Regions from separate parts of the Kribbella sp. NPDC050124 genome, predicted to be linked through region 4. Evidence: predicted binding sites of a transcription regulator. Region 4 holds the regulator's gene; each other region holds the start of a gene.
The links. Region 4 encodes HrcA, which represses chaperone genes, less so after heat shock. Its sites were predicted from a motif close to TTGGCACTCGNNNNNNNCGAGTGCCAA; they were not measured.
Positions count from the first base shown of each region.

Region 1 (4,381 bases), on a different contig from region 4:
GTCGCTGATCCACTCCGCCTCCACGCCATCCGGTACGGCGTCGTGCGGGATGCCGGGCGCGACCTTCACACACGCAGTGCGGCTCAGGAGCTCGGTGACAAAGGACCACGGCGGCGAGTAGGCGTTGTGGTCGAACACGCGTCGCCCGTCCGCCCGCCGTGCCGGGTCTGCGAACACCACGTCGTACGGCGCGAGGTCGAAGGACTCGGCGTCGCCGACGACCACCTCGCCGGGCAGTCCGAGTGCGGTCAGGTTGGCGCGGGCGGCGTCAGCCGTGGCTGGGTCGCGTTCGACGCCAGTGACCCGTAAGCCGGCGCGTGCGGCGCTGATGAGGTCGCCGCCGATGCCGCAGCCCAGGTCGACCACAGTGCTACCCGGTAGCGTCGCCGCGATGCGCTGGGCCCGGTGTGAGCCGACAGTACTGCGGGTTGCCTGCTCCAGACCGTCTGGCGTGAAGTACATCCGTGCAGCGTCTTGGCCGAACTTGGCGATCGCCCGGTGGCGCAGTGAGGCCTGTGTGACCGCAGCACTCACCAGCGTGGCGTCGTACTGCTTGCGAAGCTTCTCGACGAGCTGGAGCTCGCGGCCTGGCTGGAAGTGCGCGCATGCCTCGGCAAGTAGCTCAGCGCCAGCGCCGTCCAGCAAGCCCGTGACTGTCACCCCGTCACTTTAGAGGGGGCTCGAGCAGCTCCTGCTCCAGCTTCGGGTGGCCATCGAGTAGAGGCGCCAGTTCATGGCTGAGCGGGTCTTCGGGCCGTAGATGCCGTCCACGGTGAGCCCGTGCTTGCGCTGGACCATCCGGACCACTGCGCGGGTGTTGGTGCCGTAGATGCCGTCGACAGCGAGCTTGGTGCCGTAGCAGAAGTTCAGGTTGCGCTGGAGCACGCGGATCGCGGTGTCCGGGTCGCCGAACACGGTGGAGCCGCGGTGTGGGTCGTCGCCGTACATCAGGTTGCAGTAGGTGCTGGAGGCGCCGTACACGGACGGCATCGGGATGCCCCACGTCCTGTTGACCGGCACGAGCATGGCTGACCGGCACTGCGGCAGTGCAGCGGCCGCGGCGGCGGCTCTGGTGCTGGCAGTGTCCGCAGCCGGCGCCTGCTCCGCCGGAGCGACGGCTGGTGCGTTCGCACCGGGCGCCGAGGTGGGCTGGTCCTTCGAGGCACCTGCGGCGACCGCGCCGACCGCGAGCCCTCCGACCGCGGCCAGAACCACGACAGCGCGACCGGACAATTTGGGCAGAGAGGGAAAGCTGAAGGCCATAGTCTCTCCTCGTGACGCCGTTAACACAGAACGGTCCCACGCCAACCCCGGCTTGACCACATTCCGCACCTACGTGATCACAGTGCGACGGGTCAGCCGATGCGGTCGAGTAGTGAAGGGTGCCCATCCGTGTCCGGGCCCGGATTTCCGCCGTTGGCGAGATCTTGGCACTCGAGTTGACCGAGTGCTAAAGGCGGCCTAGATTCGGAGTTGGCACTCTCCGGTGGAGGGTGCCAGCGGTCCGGCCCTTGACCCCCGCGACGGCAGGGGAGCGCGACCATCGGAGAACCACAGACAAGCGAATCGACCGTGGAGGTCAGCAAGTGTCGGTCACGATCAAGCCGCTCGAGGACCGCGTCCTCGTCGCGCCGCTCGAAGCCGAGCAGACCACGAAGTCCGGCCTGGTGATCCCGGACACCGCCAAGGAGAAGCCGCAGGAGGGCGAGATCCTCGCCGTCGGTCCGGGCCGGATCGACGACAACGGCAACCGCGTCCCGCTGGACGTCGCCGTCGGCGACAAGGTCATCTACTCCAAGTACGGCGGCACCGAGGTCAAGTACGACGGCCAGGACTACCTGATCCTGGGCGCCCGCGACATCCTCGCAGTCGTCAGCAAGTGACGATCCCAGGGCGTGAGCCGACGGCCCGGCGTCGCCGGGTCGGCGCACGCCCTGCCCGCTGTTCCTGACTGACACCGCCCTGGTGCCGAGCCCGGCGCCGGGGCGGAGTCGGTCCGGTGCCGCGGGACGTCTGCCTGCTGCAACGAAGACATTTACGAGAGGGACTGGTTTTTTCCATGCCGAAGATCCTCGAGTTCGACGAGAACGCGCGGCGCGCCCTGGAGCGCGGCGTCGACAAGCTCGCGAACACGGTGAAGGTGACGCTGGGGCCGAAGGGCCGCTACGTCGTGCTGGACAAGAAGTGGGGCGCCCCGACCATCACCAACGACGGTGTCACCGTCGCCCGTGAGGTCGAGCTGGACGACCCGTTCGAGAACCTTGGTGCGCAGCTGACCAAGGAGGTCGCCACCAAGACCAACGACATCGCCGGTGACGGCACCACCACCGCGACGGTGCTGGCGCAGGCGCTGGTGCACGAGGGCCTGCGGGCGGTCGCCGCCGGCGCCAACCCGATGGGCCTGAAGCGCGGTATCGAGGCGGCCGTCGAGGCCGTGTCGGCCAAGCTGGTCGACACCGCCCGCGCGGTGGACGACAAGGGCGACATGGCCCACGTCGCCACCATCTCCGCCCGGGACGCCGAGATCGGCACCCTGATCGCGGACGCCTTCGACAAGGTCGGCAAGGACGGTGTGATCACCGTCGAGGAGTCGAACACGTTCGGCACCGAGCTCGAGTTCACCGAGGGCATGCAGTTCGACAAGGGCTACATCTCGCCGTACTTCATCACCGACGCCGAGGCCGGCGAGGCGGTGCTGGAGGACCCGTACATCCTGATCCACCAGGGCAAGATCTCCGCGATCGCGGACCTGCTGCCGCTGCTGGAGAAGGTCGTGCAGTCCGGCAAGTCGCTGCTGATCATCGCCGAGGACGTCGAGGCCGAGGCGCTGTCCACCCTGGTGGTCAACAAGATCCGCGGCAACTTCACCTCGGTCTCGGTCAAGGCGCCGGGCTTCGGTGACCGCCGCAAGGCGATGCTGGAGGACCTGGCCGCGCTGACCGGCGCGCAGGTGGTCGCTCCCGAGGTCGGCCTGAAGCTGGACCAGGTCGGTCTGGAGGTGCTCGGCACCGCTCGCCGGATCGTCGTCACCAAGGACAACACCACCGTCGTCGAGGGCGCCGGCGCGGCCGACGCGATCGAGGCCCGGGTCAACCAGATCAAGGCCGAGATCGAGCGCACCGACTCCGACTGGGACCGCGAGAAGCTGCAGGAGCGGCTGGCCAAGCTGGCCGGCGGCGTCTGCGTGATCAAGGTCGGCGCGGCCACCGAGGTCGAGCTCAAGGAGAAGAAGCACCGGATCGAGGACGCCGTGTCCGCGACCCGGGCCGCGATCGAGGAGGGCATCGTCGCCGGTGGCGGCTCCGCTCTCGTGCACGCGGCGACCGTCCTGGACGACAGCCTCGATCTCGAAGGTGACGAGGCCACCGGTGTCCGGATCGTGCGTAAGTCGATCGTCGAGCCGCTGCGCTGGATCGCCGAGAACGGCGGTTACGAGGGCTACGTGGTGACGTCGAAGGTGGCCGAGCTCGAGTCCGGCAGCGGCTTCAACGCCGCCACCGGTGAGTACGGCGACCTGCTGGCCCAGGGCGTCCTGGACCCGGTCAAGGTGACCCGGTCCGCGCTCGCCAACGCCGGCTCGATCGCCGCGCTGCTGCTGACCACCGAGACGCTGGTGGTCGACAAGCCCGAGGAAGAAGAGCCCGCCGCCGCCGGTCACGGCCACGGCCACGGTCACTGACCCTCAGGTCGAACGACAGCCGCCCGGCCGGTCCTCGGACCAGCCGGGCGGCTTCTTTTGTGCGCGTGTGGTTGGGTTGGGGCGTGATTCGGGAGCGGGTCGAGGCGGATCTCGAGAGCTGTGCCGGGATCCTGCGGGAAGTGCACGAGAGCGCCGGGTATCCGGTGAACTGGCCGGACGATCCGGCCGCGCGAGTCCGGTCGTACCCCTGTCGACTGGGGTGGCGACCACGCGTCCGCCGTACTCCACTTCGAACCCCCGCAGTGACTACGCTCCCAGGATGGAGCTGACGGCATCGGCGCTGGTAGGCGAGTTGCGGTCGCAGGCGCGGCCGGACGAGTTCCCGCAGAAGCACTACCACGGCTCGGCTGCGGTGCTCGGGGTCCGGATGGGGACCCTGTTCGAGATCGCCAAGCGCTTCACCGCGATGCCGTTGACCGAGGTCGACCGGCTGCTCGACGTCGCGGAGTACGAGCCACGCCTCGCGGCGTTCTGCGTGCTCGATTTCAAGGCTCGCAAGGCGAAACTGCCGGCCGCGGAACGTCGCGGCTGCTACGGCCTGTACCTCGGCCGGCACGACCGGATCGACACCTGGGACATGGTCGACCGGGCCGCACCCCGGGTCGTCGGCAGCTATCTGCTCGACAAGCCGCGGACCCCACTGTTCGAACTGGCCCGCTCGACCGACCCGCTGCGCCGACG
Region 1 covers NZ_JBITJU010000004.1:384,371-388,751, forward strand. The annotation lists gene ACIBL3_RS14175 (methyltransferase domain-containing protein) at 1-660, opposite strand, end outside; gene ACIBL3_RS14180 (peptidoglycan-binding protein) at 670-1,263, opposite strand; gene groES (co-chaperone GroES) at 1,587-1,883, shown strand; gene groL (chaperonin GroEL) at 2,060-3,679, shown strand; gene ACIBL3_RS14195 (DNA alkylation repair protein) at 3,960-4,381, shown strand, end outside.
Region 1: a site for HrcA is predicted at 1,428-1,454, ahead of groES (co-chaperone GroES). Genes of this name have one in related genera too.

Region 2 (4,381 bases), on a different contig from region 4:
CTCGTGCTGCCCGGTCCGCAGGTCGTCCCACCAGCCGCTGTTCGGCTGGCCGAGCAGCGTGCGGATCACCTCGAACCAGCGCGACCCGCCGTCCGGCCAGGTGCCTTCGGGCAACTGGTCGTGGAAGGTCAGCGCAAGCAGGTTGCGCCAGACCACGTTGAAGTACGCCGCCGCCGCGGAGTCGGCCGGCTGGGTGAAGTCCCAGTTCCGCAGCGTGTCCTGGCCCTGGCGCTCGAACTCGTCGTCGATGCCGATCTGGAGCAGGTACGGCACCAGCATCTCGGCGGCCCGGTTCTTGGCGTCCAACTGGATCGACGCCATCGCGTTCGCGTCCAGCTTCCCGGCGGTCTTGATCCGGTCCAGGATCTGCTGCGACCGGTACCCGTAGTCCCAGTCGTTGGTCAGGTAGTAGGTGTACGTCCGCGGCACCACCGCCTGGTTCGCGGTCACGATGATCCCGTCCGCGGGATCGAACTCGGTCGGTAACGCATCGAACGGGATGTACCCGGTCCAGTGGTACTTCGGGTCCCAGCCCGGCACCGGCCAGTCGCCGCGGCCGGTCTTGCGGATCGGGATCAGGCCGGGCGCCTGGTAGCCGATGTGGCCCTCGGTGTCGGCGTACACGAGGTTCTGCGAGGGGACCTGGAACAGCTGCGCGGCGGACCGGAACTGGGTCCAGTTCTGCGCCCGGTTGATCGCGAACAGCGCGTCCGCGGTGCGGCCCGGGTTCAGCGCGGTCCACTGGATCGCGACCCCGTACGGCGTGGTGTACTTGCCCTGCTTCGAGGCCAGCTCACCGGTCTCGCGCTGGTCGTCGCCGACGTCGGAGATGAGTGGACCGTGTCTGGTCTCGCGGACGGTGATCTTCACCGGTTCGTCCTGGCCGGCGACCTTGAACGTCTCCTCGCGGGTCGCCATCGCCCGCCACTTGTTGTTGTAGAGGACGTTGTTGCCGTCGATGCGCTCGAGGTAGAGGTCGGTGACGTCCGGGTCCAGGTTCGTGAAGCCCCAGGAGATCGCGTTGTTGTGGCCGATCACCACTCCGGGCAACCCGGAGAAGCTGAAGCCGGAGACGTCGTACGGGCAGGCCTTGCCGACGTTGTTGCAGTGCAGCCCGACCTGGGTCCAGATCCCCGGCATGGTCGCGCCGAGGTGCGGGTCGTTGGCCAGCAGCGGCTTGCCGGTGGTGGTGTGGTCGCCGGAGACGACCCACGAGTTCGAGCCGATGCCGTCACCGCGGCCGAGCAGCTGGGGCAGACCCTTGGCCACCTTGTCGACCGAGTCCAGCGACTTCAGCAGGTCCTTGGTCAGCATCCCGCGACGGGCCTCGGAGGCGATCGGCGCGGTGGTGAACTTGCCGTCCCGGACCGCGCCGTAGGACATGATCGGCTCGTTGCGGTCGTACGGGTACGGCGGGTAGAGGCTCTCGATGTTGCGTGAGGGGAACGACGCGAGCAGCTTCGTCCGGGTGATCTCCTCGTCCATGTTGCCGCCGAGGTCCCACGCCATCGCCTTCAGCCAGGCCAGTGAGTCGGCCGCGGTCCACGGCTCGGGCCGGTAGTCGGTGCCCTTGAGCGACAGGACGGCGTACTCGAGGCTGAGGCCGGAGCCGCTGTGGGTGTCCAGGTACGCGTTCACGCCGCGGGCGTAGTCGTCCAGGTACTGCCGGGTGGACGGGGTGAGCAGGCCGAGCTCCTTCTCCGCGACCCGGCGCCAGCCGAGGGTACGGACGAACTTGTCGGTCTCCAGCGCGTCCTTCCCGAACAGCTCCGACAGCCGCCCGGCGGTGACGTGCCGGCGGAAGTCCATCTCGAAGAACCGGTCCTGCGCGGCCACGTAACCCTGCGCGGCGAACAGATCACTCGGAGTGTCGGCATAGATCTGTGGAATGCCGTTGTCGTCCCGGACCACTTCGACGTCGCCCTCGAGACCGGTCAGCTCGATCGATCCGTCGTACGTCGGGAACGAATGGCGGACGACGAAGACGACGGTGCCGGCGATCACCAACAGGACGGTGGCGAGGGCGATTCCGCTCATGATGACGACTCGTAGCAGGCGACGCACGGACCAACCGTAGAGAATCCCGCCGCACACCCCAAATGGGGTGCCGCACAACTTTGCGTGGCTCTGCGTCCGGTGGACATCCACGCAGCGTTGAGGTAACACGCGCCCGACTTGGAATACTTCGGGGTCCTGGCGCATTATTAGCAGTCGAGTAGTAGGAGTGCCAACGGCCTGAAGGGAACGAACCGTGCCGACGTACCAGTACCAGTGCACCGACTGTGGTGAGGCGCTCGAGGTGCGGCAGAGCTTCACGGACGACGCATTGACCGTCTGCCCCGCCTGCCAGGGCACCCTGCGCAAGGTCTTCAACGCCGTCGGCGTCGTCTTCAAGGGCTCCGGCTTCTACCGCACCGACAGCCGCACCTCCGGCAAGACCACAACCTCCTCGAAGTCCGACGCGACCTCCACCCCCAAGTCCGAGTCCTCCTCCTCGACAACCACCTCCTCCTCGGACTCCTCAAAGTCCTCCTCCAGCACCTCCTCCTCAACCACCAACACCAGCGCCGCCTGACCCCGGCCCGCGACCCCCTGTGGATAACCAACAGGCGGGGTGAGGGGAAACTCGTACTTTCTCTGGCATGAGAAACCCCTTCGCACTTCGTGAGCTGTTGCGTGCTGTCAGGTGGCACCGCCGGTTGCTGGCTGGTGTGGCCGCCGCGGCTGCTGTCTACTTCGGCCTCGTCGCCCTCTCCCCTCCACCCCCGCCGACCATCGCCGTTCTGGCCGCAGCGCGCGACCTGTCCGGCGGAGCCGTGCCCAAAGGCGACGACCTCCGCACCCTGAACCTCCCACCCGGAGCAGTCCCCGACGGCGCGCTCAAACCCGGCGCCGACCTGACCTCCCGCGTGCTGACCGGACCGGTCAGATCCGGCGAACCACTCACCGACGCCCGCTTCCTGGCACCACCCTCCGTCCCCAAGGGCGAGCTCGCCTACCCGTTCCGCATCGACGACGCCGACATCAGCGCCCTCCTCCGCGTCGGCGACCACATCAACCTGTACGCCGCCACCAGCACGCCGGCCGACTCCGCCAGCCTCCTCGCCCGAGGCGTCCGCGTGGTCGCCCTCCCGACTCCGCGTACGACGACCGCCGGCGCGCTGATCGTGGTCGCCGCCACTCCCGAGACCGCGACCCGCCTGGCCCAAGCCACCGCCAACTCCAAACTCACCGTCGCCCTGACCCCGGACACCAGCTGACGATCACTTGTCGGACACGACTGAGCACGATCTGTGGTGCCGCGGCGCGCTCGCTCGCGTGAGCGAGGCGGTGGCCCTACGTTGACCGGGAACATCACCCGCTCCGTGGAGGCACACCCACATGCTCAAGGGCTTCAAAGAATTCATCATGCGCGGCAACGTCGTCGACCTCGCGGTCGCCGTCGTGATCGGCGTTGCGTTCGGCCAGGTCGTGACCGCGATCGTGAACAGCCTGATCAACCCGCTGATCGCGGCGATCTTCGGTAAGCCGGACATCAGCGGCGTCCTGACCTTCACCATCAACAACGCGGAGTTCTCGATCGGCGCGGTCCTGCAGGCAGGCCTCAACTTCCTGTTCGTCGCCGCCGCCATCTACTTCGTGATCGTGCTGCCGCTGAACAAGCTCGCCGAGCGCCGCGCCCGCGGTATCGAGCCCGAGCCCGACCCGCTGACCACCGACCAGCAACTCCTCACCGAGATCCGCGACCACCTCGCCGCCCGGCGCTGACTGCAGCGGGGAGCGGGTGGGCGCCCCAACCTCAGCCCCTGAGCTCGCCACCTGCCCACCCGCTCCCCAGGTCAACGTTTTCCACAGGCTCCGCGGCGTTGCGCCAGACCACACCGGAGAACCGATCCGCCAAACAAACAATGTGATTCGAGTCGATCAACCGCAGCTCGCGATGCGGCCGACCGCAGCCCTTCATGGCACAATTTCGGTGAGCGCTTTCTGAAGGGCGGAGCCGGTGGCCAGACTGTCGTCAGGGGATCGCCCCACGGTGAAGGACGTCGCGGCGATCGCCGGCGTCTCGGCCACGACCGTCTCCCGGGTGCTCGCGGGCAACTACCCCGTTGCCGCCACCACCCGCGGCCGGGTGATGCGTGCGGTTCAGCAGCTCGACTACGTCGCGAACGCACAGGCCCGCGCCCTGGTCGGCGGCGGTCCGCGAACGGTCGCGTTCATCATCCGCGACCTGGTCGGCCCGTTGTTCGCCTACATCGGTCAAGGTGTCGAGCAGCAGACGACAGCCGAGGGACGACTATGCCTGGTCTGCACCCACAACGGTGACCCGGACCGCGAGCTCGAGCTGATCGAGCTGATGCGCGAGCAGCAGGCCGAGGCC
Region 2 covers NZ_JBITJU010000034.1:49,215-53,595, forward strand. The annotation lists gene ACIBL3_RS42900 (penicillin acylase family protein) at 1-2,064, opposite strand, end outside; gene ACIBL3_RS42905 (FmdB family zinc ribbon protein) at 2,252-2,575, shown strand; gene ACIBL3_RS42910 (Flp pilus assembly protein CpaB) at 2,643-3,260, shown strand; gene mscL (large conductance mechanosensitive channel protein MscL) at 3,382-3,768, shown strand; gene ACIBL3_RS42920 (LacI family DNA-binding transcriptional regulator) at 4,037-4,381, shown strand, end outside.
Region 2: a site for HrcA is predicted at 2,205-2,231, ahead of ACIBL3_RS42905 (FmdB family zinc ribbon protein). Genes of this name have one in related genera too.

Region 3 (4,381 bases), on a different contig from region 4:
GTCGCGGGCCGGCTGCACGGCCGCGTCCAGCTCGGCGAGGTAGTCGCTGTCCAGCGATGCCGGTACGACGGAGAACGAGACCGGGGCGTTGACGACGGTGCGGTCCTTGGAGATGTACGCCGCCTGCTGGGCGGCCAGCGGGTCGTCTGCGGAGACCACGTCGGGGAGTTTGCCGACGTTGGTCATCGCGGTCTTCACCGCGGCAGCCTGTTCGGAGACCGTGCCGGACGGCGAGTGGAAGACGATCGAGCCGGAGTACCCGCCTTGTTTGGCGAAGTCGCGGTTCAGCACGTTGAGGCCGGCCGAGGACTCGCTCCCGGGCACCGTGTAGTTGTTGACATACGTGCCGCCGAAGAAGGACCGGAGTACGAACAGGCCGGCGACGATCACCAGCCAGATTCCGATCACGATCCAGTGCCGACGGGCGGCCCCCCGGCCGAGACGTTCCAGAAACGCGTGCATAGCACCCCCCGGGCGCCCACCCCCGGACACCCAAATTCGACAGTACGGCCGAGTCCGCAAACCTGACAACCCGTCACCAGACGCCGAATTCGCCTACCCTCAGTAGTCAAACACCACAACAAAAGCGGCCCCGAGCACCCGCCCGGGACCGCCTTTGTGCTGCTCTTTCCGCCAACAACGAACGGTCCCGGGCGGAGCCCGGGACCGTTCGTCTTGCTCTTGTGTTGCTGGACTTCAGTGGATCAGAAGTCCATGCCGCCCATGTCGGGGGCGCCGCCCGGAGCGGCCGCGGCCTTCTCCGGCTTGTCGGCGATGACGGCCTCGGTGGTGAGGAACAGGGCCGCGATCGACGCCGCGTTCTGCAGCGCGGACCGGGTCACCTTGGCCGGGTCGATGATGCCGGTGGCGATCAGGTCGACGTACTCGCCGGTCGCGGCGTTCAGGCCGAAACCATTGTCGAGGTTGCGGACCTTCTCCACCACAACGCCGCCCTCGAGGCCGGCGTTGACGGCGATCTGCTTGAGCGGGGCCTCCAGCGCCTGGCGCACGATCTGCGCACCGGTCGCCTCGTCACCCTCGAGCTCCAGCTTCTCGAACGCCGCCACGGACGCCTGCAGCAGGGCCACGCCACCACCGGCGACGATGCCCTCCTCGACGGCCGCCTTCGCGTTGCGAACGGCGTCCTCGATGCGGTGCTTGCGCTCCTTCAGCTCGACCTCGGTGGCCGCGCCGACCTTGATCACCGCAACGCCACCGGCCAGCTTGGCCAGCCGCTCCTGCAGCTTCTCGCGGTCGTAGTCGGAGTCCGACTTCTCGATCTCGGCGCGGATCTGGTTCACCCGGCCGGCGATCTGGTCCGCGTCGCCCTCGCCCTCGACGATGGTCGTCTCGTCCTTGGTGACGACGATCTTGCGGGCCTGGCCGAGCAGCTCCAGGTCGACGGAGTCGAGCTTGAGGCCGACCTCCTCGGAGATCACCTCGCCGCCGGTCAGGACGGCGATGTCGACCAGCATGGCCTTGCGGCGGTCACCGAAGCCCGGCGCCTTGACGGCGACGGCCTTGAAGGTGCCCTTGATCTTGTTGACGACCAGGGTGGCCAGCGCCTCGCCCTCGATGTCCTCGGCGATGATGGCCAGCGGCTTGCCGGTCTGCATCACCTTCTCCAGCACCGGGACCAGGTCCTTGATGCTGGAGATCTTGCTGTTCACGATCAGGATGTACGGGTCGTCGAGGACCGCTTCCATCCGCTCGGTGTCGGTGACGAAGTACGGCGAGATGTAGCCCTTGTCGAAGCGCATACCCTCGGTGAGCTCGAGCTCGAGGCCGAAGGTGTTGCTCTCCTCGACGGTGATGACGCCTTCCTTGCCGACCTTGTCCATCGCCTCGGCGATGATCTGGCCGACCTGGTTGTCGGCGGCGGAGATCGAGGCGGTGGAAGCGATCTGCTCCCGGGTCTCGACGTCCTTGGCCAGCGACAGCAGCTGCTCGCTGACCGCCTCGGTCGCCTTCTCGATGCCCTTCTTCAGGCCCATCGGGTTGGCGCCGGCGGCAACGTTGCGCAGACCCTCGCGGACGAGAGCCTGGGCCAGCACGGTGGCGGTGGTGGTGCCGTCACCCGCGACGTCGTCGGTCTTCTTCGCAACTTCCTTGACGAGCTCGGCCCCGATCTTCTCGTACGGGTCCTCGAGCTCGATCTCCTTGGCGATGGAGACACCGTCGTTGGTGATGGTGGGGGCGCCCCACTTCTTCTCCAGGACGACGTTGCGGCCCTTCGGGCCGAGCGTCACCTTGACCGCATCGGCGAGGGTGTTCATCCCCCGCTCGAGGCCGCGGCGCGCCTCTTCATTGAAAGAAATCAGCTTGGGCATTCTCCGCGAGTCCTCCCGCGTCGAGTCTTTGTGGTCCAGCCGGCCGGGATGCCCGCGACGGACGGCGCCACACCGCGGCGGTCACGTCCCGCCACGCTCCGGCACCTCATCGAGGCCGTCTTCTGTCACACTCCGCGGGCACGAGACTTATCACTCTCACCCATGGAGTGCTAACCAAGTATTAGCACTCGCCCCAAACGAGTGCAAGCCAGCCCCCCGCTACGGTAGGCCCCATGGTGGACGTACGAGCGGCCGGCCCGGACTCGTGGCAGGACGTTGCCGGCGTGATGGGCGAGCGCGGCGACCCGGCGCGCTGCTTCTGTCAGTACTTCCGCCTGCGCGGAAAGCAATGGAACTCCGCCACCCAGACGAGCAACCGCAGCGATCTCCGCGAGCAGGTCTGCCACAGCGACATCCCGCCCGGCGTCCTGGCGTACGACGACGGCGCGCCGGTCGGCTGGTGTGCGGTCGCCCCGCGGACGGCGTACCCACGGGTGATCGCCTCCCCCAACTGGCGCACCGACCAGCCGGACGCCTGGGTCATCACCTGCTTCGTCGTACCCGTCGGCCACCGCCGCCAGGGCATCGCCGGAGACCTCGCCCTCGGCGCCGCCGCCTTCGCCCAGTCGTACGGCGCCTCTCACGTCGAAGCCTGCGCGGTCGACGTCGACAAGGTCGACCGCACCTCCTCAGCCGACCTCTACCGCGGCCCCCTCACCGTCTTCCTGTCCGCCGGCTTCACCGAGATCAACCGAACCAGCGAACGCTGGGTCCTCGTCCGCAAGAACCTCTAGCCGGCCTTCTTGAGCCCGATCTGCGTGAGGTCGACGTAACCACCGCTGTTCGGATCGGCCACCGCGTTGTCGATGTTCGAGCCCACGACGTACACGTTGAGGTCCTGAACGGTCGGCACCAGCGGAGCCGATTTCATGATCTCGGCGTACAGGTTCGACAGACCGGCCTCTACCTTCGTCATGTCGGACTCCTTGGCCAGCGTGGCCATCTGCTCCCAACCGGCGGGGCTGCGCGCGTAGTTGTTCGGCGCCGCCTTGTTCGGAGCGGTCGTGTCCGGGCCCAACACCGGCGGCACGATGGTGGCCAGGGTCGGCCAGTCGTAGCACCAGCCCGCGGTGATCAGATCGGTCGCCGCGGAGTCCTGCTGCTGGGTCGAGAAGTAGTTGTCGCCGGGGATCTTGCGGATGTCGACGTTGATCCCGACGGCCTTCCAGGACGCCTGCGCGGCCTCGGCAGCCTTGACGCCTATGCCCGCGTCACCGGTGCCGAGCACGAGCTTCTCGCCCTGGTAGCCGGACTCTGCCAGCAGTTGCCTGGCCTTGGCCGGGTCACCCTCCGGCGGAGCCTTGAAGTGCTCCTCCGGCTGGTAGCCCTCCATGTCGTGGGGAATGATCGAGTCGACCACCGCAGCGAGCCGCTCGCCGCCATGTCCGTCGCGGTAGCTGGTGCGGTCGAGGCCGTAGTACAGCGCCTCGCGCAGCTTCTGGTTCTTCAGGAGCGGCTTCTGCTGGTTGAACGCGATGTAGCGTCGGCAGATGTCGGTGCCCCGGAGCACCCGGTCCTTGACGTCCGCCTGGTTGGTCTTGGCGATGTTCCCGGGTTGCACGCCGGCCAAGCTCAGTGAGCTCTGGTCGGCCGCGCCGTCCGCGATCAGCCGCTGGTCGACGGTCGCCTCGGCTTGACCGAACTTGAAGATGAACTTGTCCGGCCGGGCGTTGCGCAGCGGGTCCGTCTTCTGGTCCCACTGGTCGTTGCGAACCAGCACCAACTGCTGCTTACGGGCATAGGACTGGATCTTGTACGGGCCGGTCGAGACCGGGTGGTTGTCGTACGCCGTCTTGGTGTCCTTGGCCTGCGGGACGGGCGAGAAGATCTTCATGCTCGCCGTACCCGCGAACGTGGCGAGCGGCCGGTTCAGCTTGAAGATGATGGTCTTGTCGTCCGGCACCGCGATCGCGGTGCAGCCCTTGCCGCCGTTGTTGCCGGCGACGTACGGGCCCTTGTAGCCCGGGCAGTCCAGATACTCGCGGCCGTAC
Region 3 covers NZ_JBITJU010000004.1:428,917-433,297, reverse strand. The annotation lists gene ACIBL3_RS14395 (MMPL family transporter) at 1-462, opposite strand, end outside; gene groL (chaperonin GroEL) at 705-2,330, opposite strand; gene ACIBL3_RS14385 (GNAT family N-acetyltransferase) at 2,564-3,124, shown strand; gene ACIBL3_RS14380 (ABC transporter substrate-binding protein) at 3,121-4,381, opposite strand, start outside.
Region 3: a site for HrcA is predicted at 2,512-2,538, ahead of groL (chaperonin GroEL). Genes of this name have one in related genera too.

Region 4 (4,381 bases):
GTCACCCCCGACTTCGAGGCATCCGTGACCACACCCTCAGCCCACGCCCCACGCCCGTCGGTCAGCCGGATCCGCTCCCCCGGCGCGATCCGCCGTACGACGGCAGCATGCCGACCTTCCGCACCATCCAGTGTCAGCTCGGCACCGGACAGGTCCTTGCAGAAGAAGACCGCGACGCCCATCTCCTAGTGGGCGCCGAAGGCGTCACGGAGGCGGCCGAAGACGCTCTTGTGGGTGGCTTGGACCTGGCCCTGGGGGCGCTCCTCGCCGCGGATGCCGGCCAACTGCCGGAGCAGGTCGGCCTGCGAGTCGTCGAGCTTGGTCGGGGTCTCGACCACGACCTGGACGATCAGGTCACCACGACCGGCGTGCCGCAACCGCGGGACACCGCGAGCCGTCAGCGTCATCGCCGTACCGGACTGGGTGCCCGGGCGGATCTCCAGCGGGGTCGTCTCGCCCTCCAGCGTCGGCAAGTCGATCGTCGTGCCGAGCGCTGCCGCCGTCATCGGCAGCGTGACCGTGCAGTGCAGGTCGTCGCCGTTACGGGTGAAGATGTCGTGCGGCTCGACCTCGATCTCGACGTACAGGTCGCCTGCCGGGCCGCCGCCGGGGCCGACCTCGCCCTGGCCGGACAGCTGCACCCGGGTGCCGGTGTCGACGCCGCCCGGGATCTTCACGGTGACGGTCCGCCGGGACCGGACCCGGCCGTCGCCGGAGCACTCGACGCACGGGTTCGGGATGATCGTGCCGAAGCCGCGGCAGTTCGGGCACGGCCGCATCGTCCGCACCTCACCGAGGAACGACCGCTGGGTGTGGGTGACCTCGCCGCGACCGTGGCAGATGTCGCAGGTGACCGGCTCGGACCCGGCCGCCGCGCCGGACCCCGAACAGGTCGGGCACAGTACGGCGGTGTCCACCTTCAGCTCCCGGGTGGTGCCGAACGCGGCCTCGCCCAGGTCGATCCGCAGCGGGATCAGCGCGTCCTGGCCGCGCCGGGTCCGCGGCCGCGGCCCGCGGGTCGCCCCGCCGGTCTGGCCGAAGAAGGCGTCCATGATGTCGGTGAACGTGAAGGCCTGGCCGAACCCGCCGGGCCCGCCGCCCGCGCCGGCGGCCGCGAACGGGTCACCACCGAGATCGTGCATCTGCCGCTTCTGCGGGTCGCTCAGCACCTGGAAGGCGCGGCCGATCTCCTGGAACTTGTGGTGCGCGTCCTCGGAGTCGTTCACGTCCGGGTGGTACTGGCGGGCCAGCTTGCGGTACGCCTTCTTGATCTCGTCCGGTGTCGCATCGCGGCTGACACCCAGGACGGCGTAGTAATCGGTGCTCATACTCCAGACCAGGGGGTTGAATTCGTTAGGAGTCGGCCAGGATCTGGCTGACGTAGCGCGCGACGGCCCGGACTGCGCCCATCGTGCTCGGATAGTCCATATGGGTCGGGCCGACGATGCCGAGCGTGGCCAGCGCCTCCGACTTGGACCCGTACGCGGTCGCGACCACCGAAGTGGTGGCCAGTTCCTCGAACGGGTTCTCGTGCCCGATGCGGACCGTCAGGGTCTGCGGGTTGGTCGCCTCACCGAGCAGCTTGAGCAGGATGACGTGCTCCTCCAGCGCCTCCAGCACCGGCTTCACGTTGCGCTCGAAGTCGTCGCCGTACCGGGTCAGGTTGGCGGCGCCGCCGACCGCGATCCGCTGCTCGCCGACCTCGTCGGTGAACGCCTCCAGCAGCGTGGTGACGATCGACGCGACCAGGTGCCGGTCCCCCGGAGCGAACAGCTCCGGTACGGCGGCCAGCGACGTGGTCGCCTCCGTCAGCCGTTGCCCGGCGAGGACTGTGTTGAGCCGGTACCGCAGGTCCGCGATCAGTTGCTCGTCGACGTCGTTCGGGTGCTCGACGATCCGTTGCTCGACCCGGCCGGTGCTGGTGATCAGCACGAGCAGCAGCCGGCGCGGGGTCATCGTGACGACCTCGATGTGCCGGACGCTCGACCGGTTCAGCGACGGGTACTGCACGATCGCGACCTGGCGGGTGATCTGGGCGAGCAGCCGCACGGTCCGGCGGACGACGTCGTCCAGATCGACCGCACCGGCCAGGAAGGAGGTGATCGCCTTCTTCTCCGCCACGGACAGCGTCTTGACCGTGCTCAGCTTGTCCACGAACAGCCGGTAGCCAGCGTCGGTCGGGATCCGGCCGGCGCTGGTGTGCGGCTGGGTGATGTACCCCTCCTCCTCCAGCGCAGCCATGTCGTTACGCACGGTGGCCGGCGACACTCCGAGGTTGTGCCGGTCCACCAACGTTTTCGAGCCGACCGGCTCGTGGGTCGCCACGTAGTCCTCGACGATGGCGCGGAGAACATCGAGCTTGCGTTCGTCCAGCACGCGCACCACCCTCTCTCAGCGTCGACCCCTGGCACTCAGACGATTCGAGTGCCAGTCTACCGAGCCGTAGTAGCCGCCGACGCCGGCTTGCGGCGTGGGGCGGGTCTCAGGCGACTTCGGGAGATGCCCCCAACGGTACGGCGGCCGGACGCTCGACCGTACTCGCGACGTCCACGGGCTGGTCCTGCGCGGCCGCCTCGAGCACCGACTCGAGGACGTCGAGCACGTGGTAGGCCAGCGCGCCGTCGGCCCGGTGCGGCTCGCCGTTGCGGATCGCCCGGGCCATGTCCGCGACCCCGACCCCACGGCCGGCTCCGGCGTACCCTCCCGCGACCGGAAGCTCGATCCAGTCCCGGTTCGTGGCGGTGGCGATCTCGACCTTGCCGTCGAAGCCGTTCGGGTCCGGCACCGACAGGCTCCCCTCGGTCCCGTGCACCTCGATCCGAGGCAACCGGGCGGCCCACACGTCGAACGACATCAGCAGCGTGGTCAGCGCACCCGACTCGTGCTCGAGTACGCCGGTCACGTGCGTCGGCACCTGGACGCCGAAGGTCGTGCCGGCTCGCGGACCGGTGTGGATCTTCCGCTCCTGCTGCGACTGGCCGGCGCGGGCGACCACTCGCCGTACCGGACCGAGCAGGGTGATGAGGCTCGTCACGTAGTACGGGCCCATGTCGAGGACCGGGCCGCCGCCGGGCTGGTAGTAGAACTCCGGCGCCGGGTGCCACAGCTCGTGGCCGGGCGTGACGAACGAAGCAGTCGCAGCAGTCGGTACGCCGATGTCGCCACGGTCGATCGCGGCCCGAGCGGTCTGGGTGCCAGTGCCGAGCACGGTGTCGGGCGCGCAGCCGATGCGCAGGTTGTTGGCCGCGGCGTACTTCAGCAGCGGCTCGGCCTCGGCGCGGTCCACGGCCAGCGGCTTCTCGCCGTACACGTGCTTGCCGGCTTCCATCGCGGCCTGGTGCACCGCTGCGTGCGCGGCCGGGATGGTCAGGTTGAGCACGATGTCGACGTCGTCCGCGGCGTATAGGTCGTCGGGCGACAGGGCGCGGATGCCCTGGTTCTTGTCTGCGATCGCCTGGGCGCGGCTGACGTCCAGGTCGGCCACGGCGACGACCTCGACGCCGGGCAGCATGCCCAGGTGCTCCAGGTACGTGCCGGAGATGACCCCGGTGCCGACGATGCCGACGCGTGTCACTTGCTCGCCCACAGCAGCCCCCGCTCGATGATGGTCCGGACCTCCGGCACTTCGAGGTCGTCCAGCTTGTGGCCGACGGTGCAGACGAAGACCTTGCCCAGGCCCCAGGTCCGGGTCCAGACGGCCGGCATCACGGTGCCCTCGATCCACGGGTAGTCCGGGTGCGAGCGGAACGTGGTGGTGGCCAGCACGGTGTTCGTCGGGTCGTAGTGCACGTAGTACTGCTCGGTGTGCACGTCGAAGTGCGTGATGCCCTCGACGATCGGGTGCTCGGCGACGATGTCGACCCGGTAGTCGGTGAACCCGTGCGGGTGCGCGATGAACTGGCCGCCGGTGATGAAGCTGTAGTCGGAGTTGTTCCGGAACGAGTCCGCGATCCCACCGTGCCAGCCAGCGAAGCCGGTGCCCTTGCGGATCGCCGCGTCCAGGCCCTTGAAGTGTTCGGGCTCGATCTGGCTCATGGTGACGCACTGCAGGACCAGGTCGGTGCCGTCCAGGTCGAGGTAGCTCTCGGTCGTGTCGGAGACGGTCACCTCGTACCCGTTCTCGCGCAGATTGGGAATGAACAGGTCGGTCGCCTCGACCGGGGAGTGTCCTTCCCACCCGCCCCGGACCACCAGTGCACGTCGTGTCGTCACGCCGTCCGCCCTTCGAAAGTTTCGGTTCCAGGCTCGGAAAATTTGCGGAATCGCCACCGTGACACTAAGCGCCCCCCGACCACCCTTCAAGTGCGATTCCGCCCCCTGGATGGAGCTTCCCGATCGCTAGGGTCGGTGTATGGGATGGAAGTTCTGGAAGAGTGCCGGC
Region 4 covers NZ_JBITJU010000006.1:39,443-43,823, forward strand. The annotation lists gene ACIBL3_RS16575 (16S rRNA (uracil(1498)-N(3))-methyltransferase) at 1-182, opposite strand, end outside; gene dnaJ (molecular chaperone DnaJ) at 186-1,328, opposite strand; gene hrcA (heat-inducible transcriptional repressor HrcA) at 1,354-2,376, opposite strand; gene ACIBL3_RS16590 (Gfo/Idh/MocA family protein) at 2,483-3,574, opposite strand; gene ACIBL3_RS16595 (ThuA domain-containing protein) at 3,571-4,212, opposite strand; gene ACIBL3_RS16600 (EF-Tu/IF-2/RF-3 family GTPase) at 4,352-4,381, shown strand, end outside.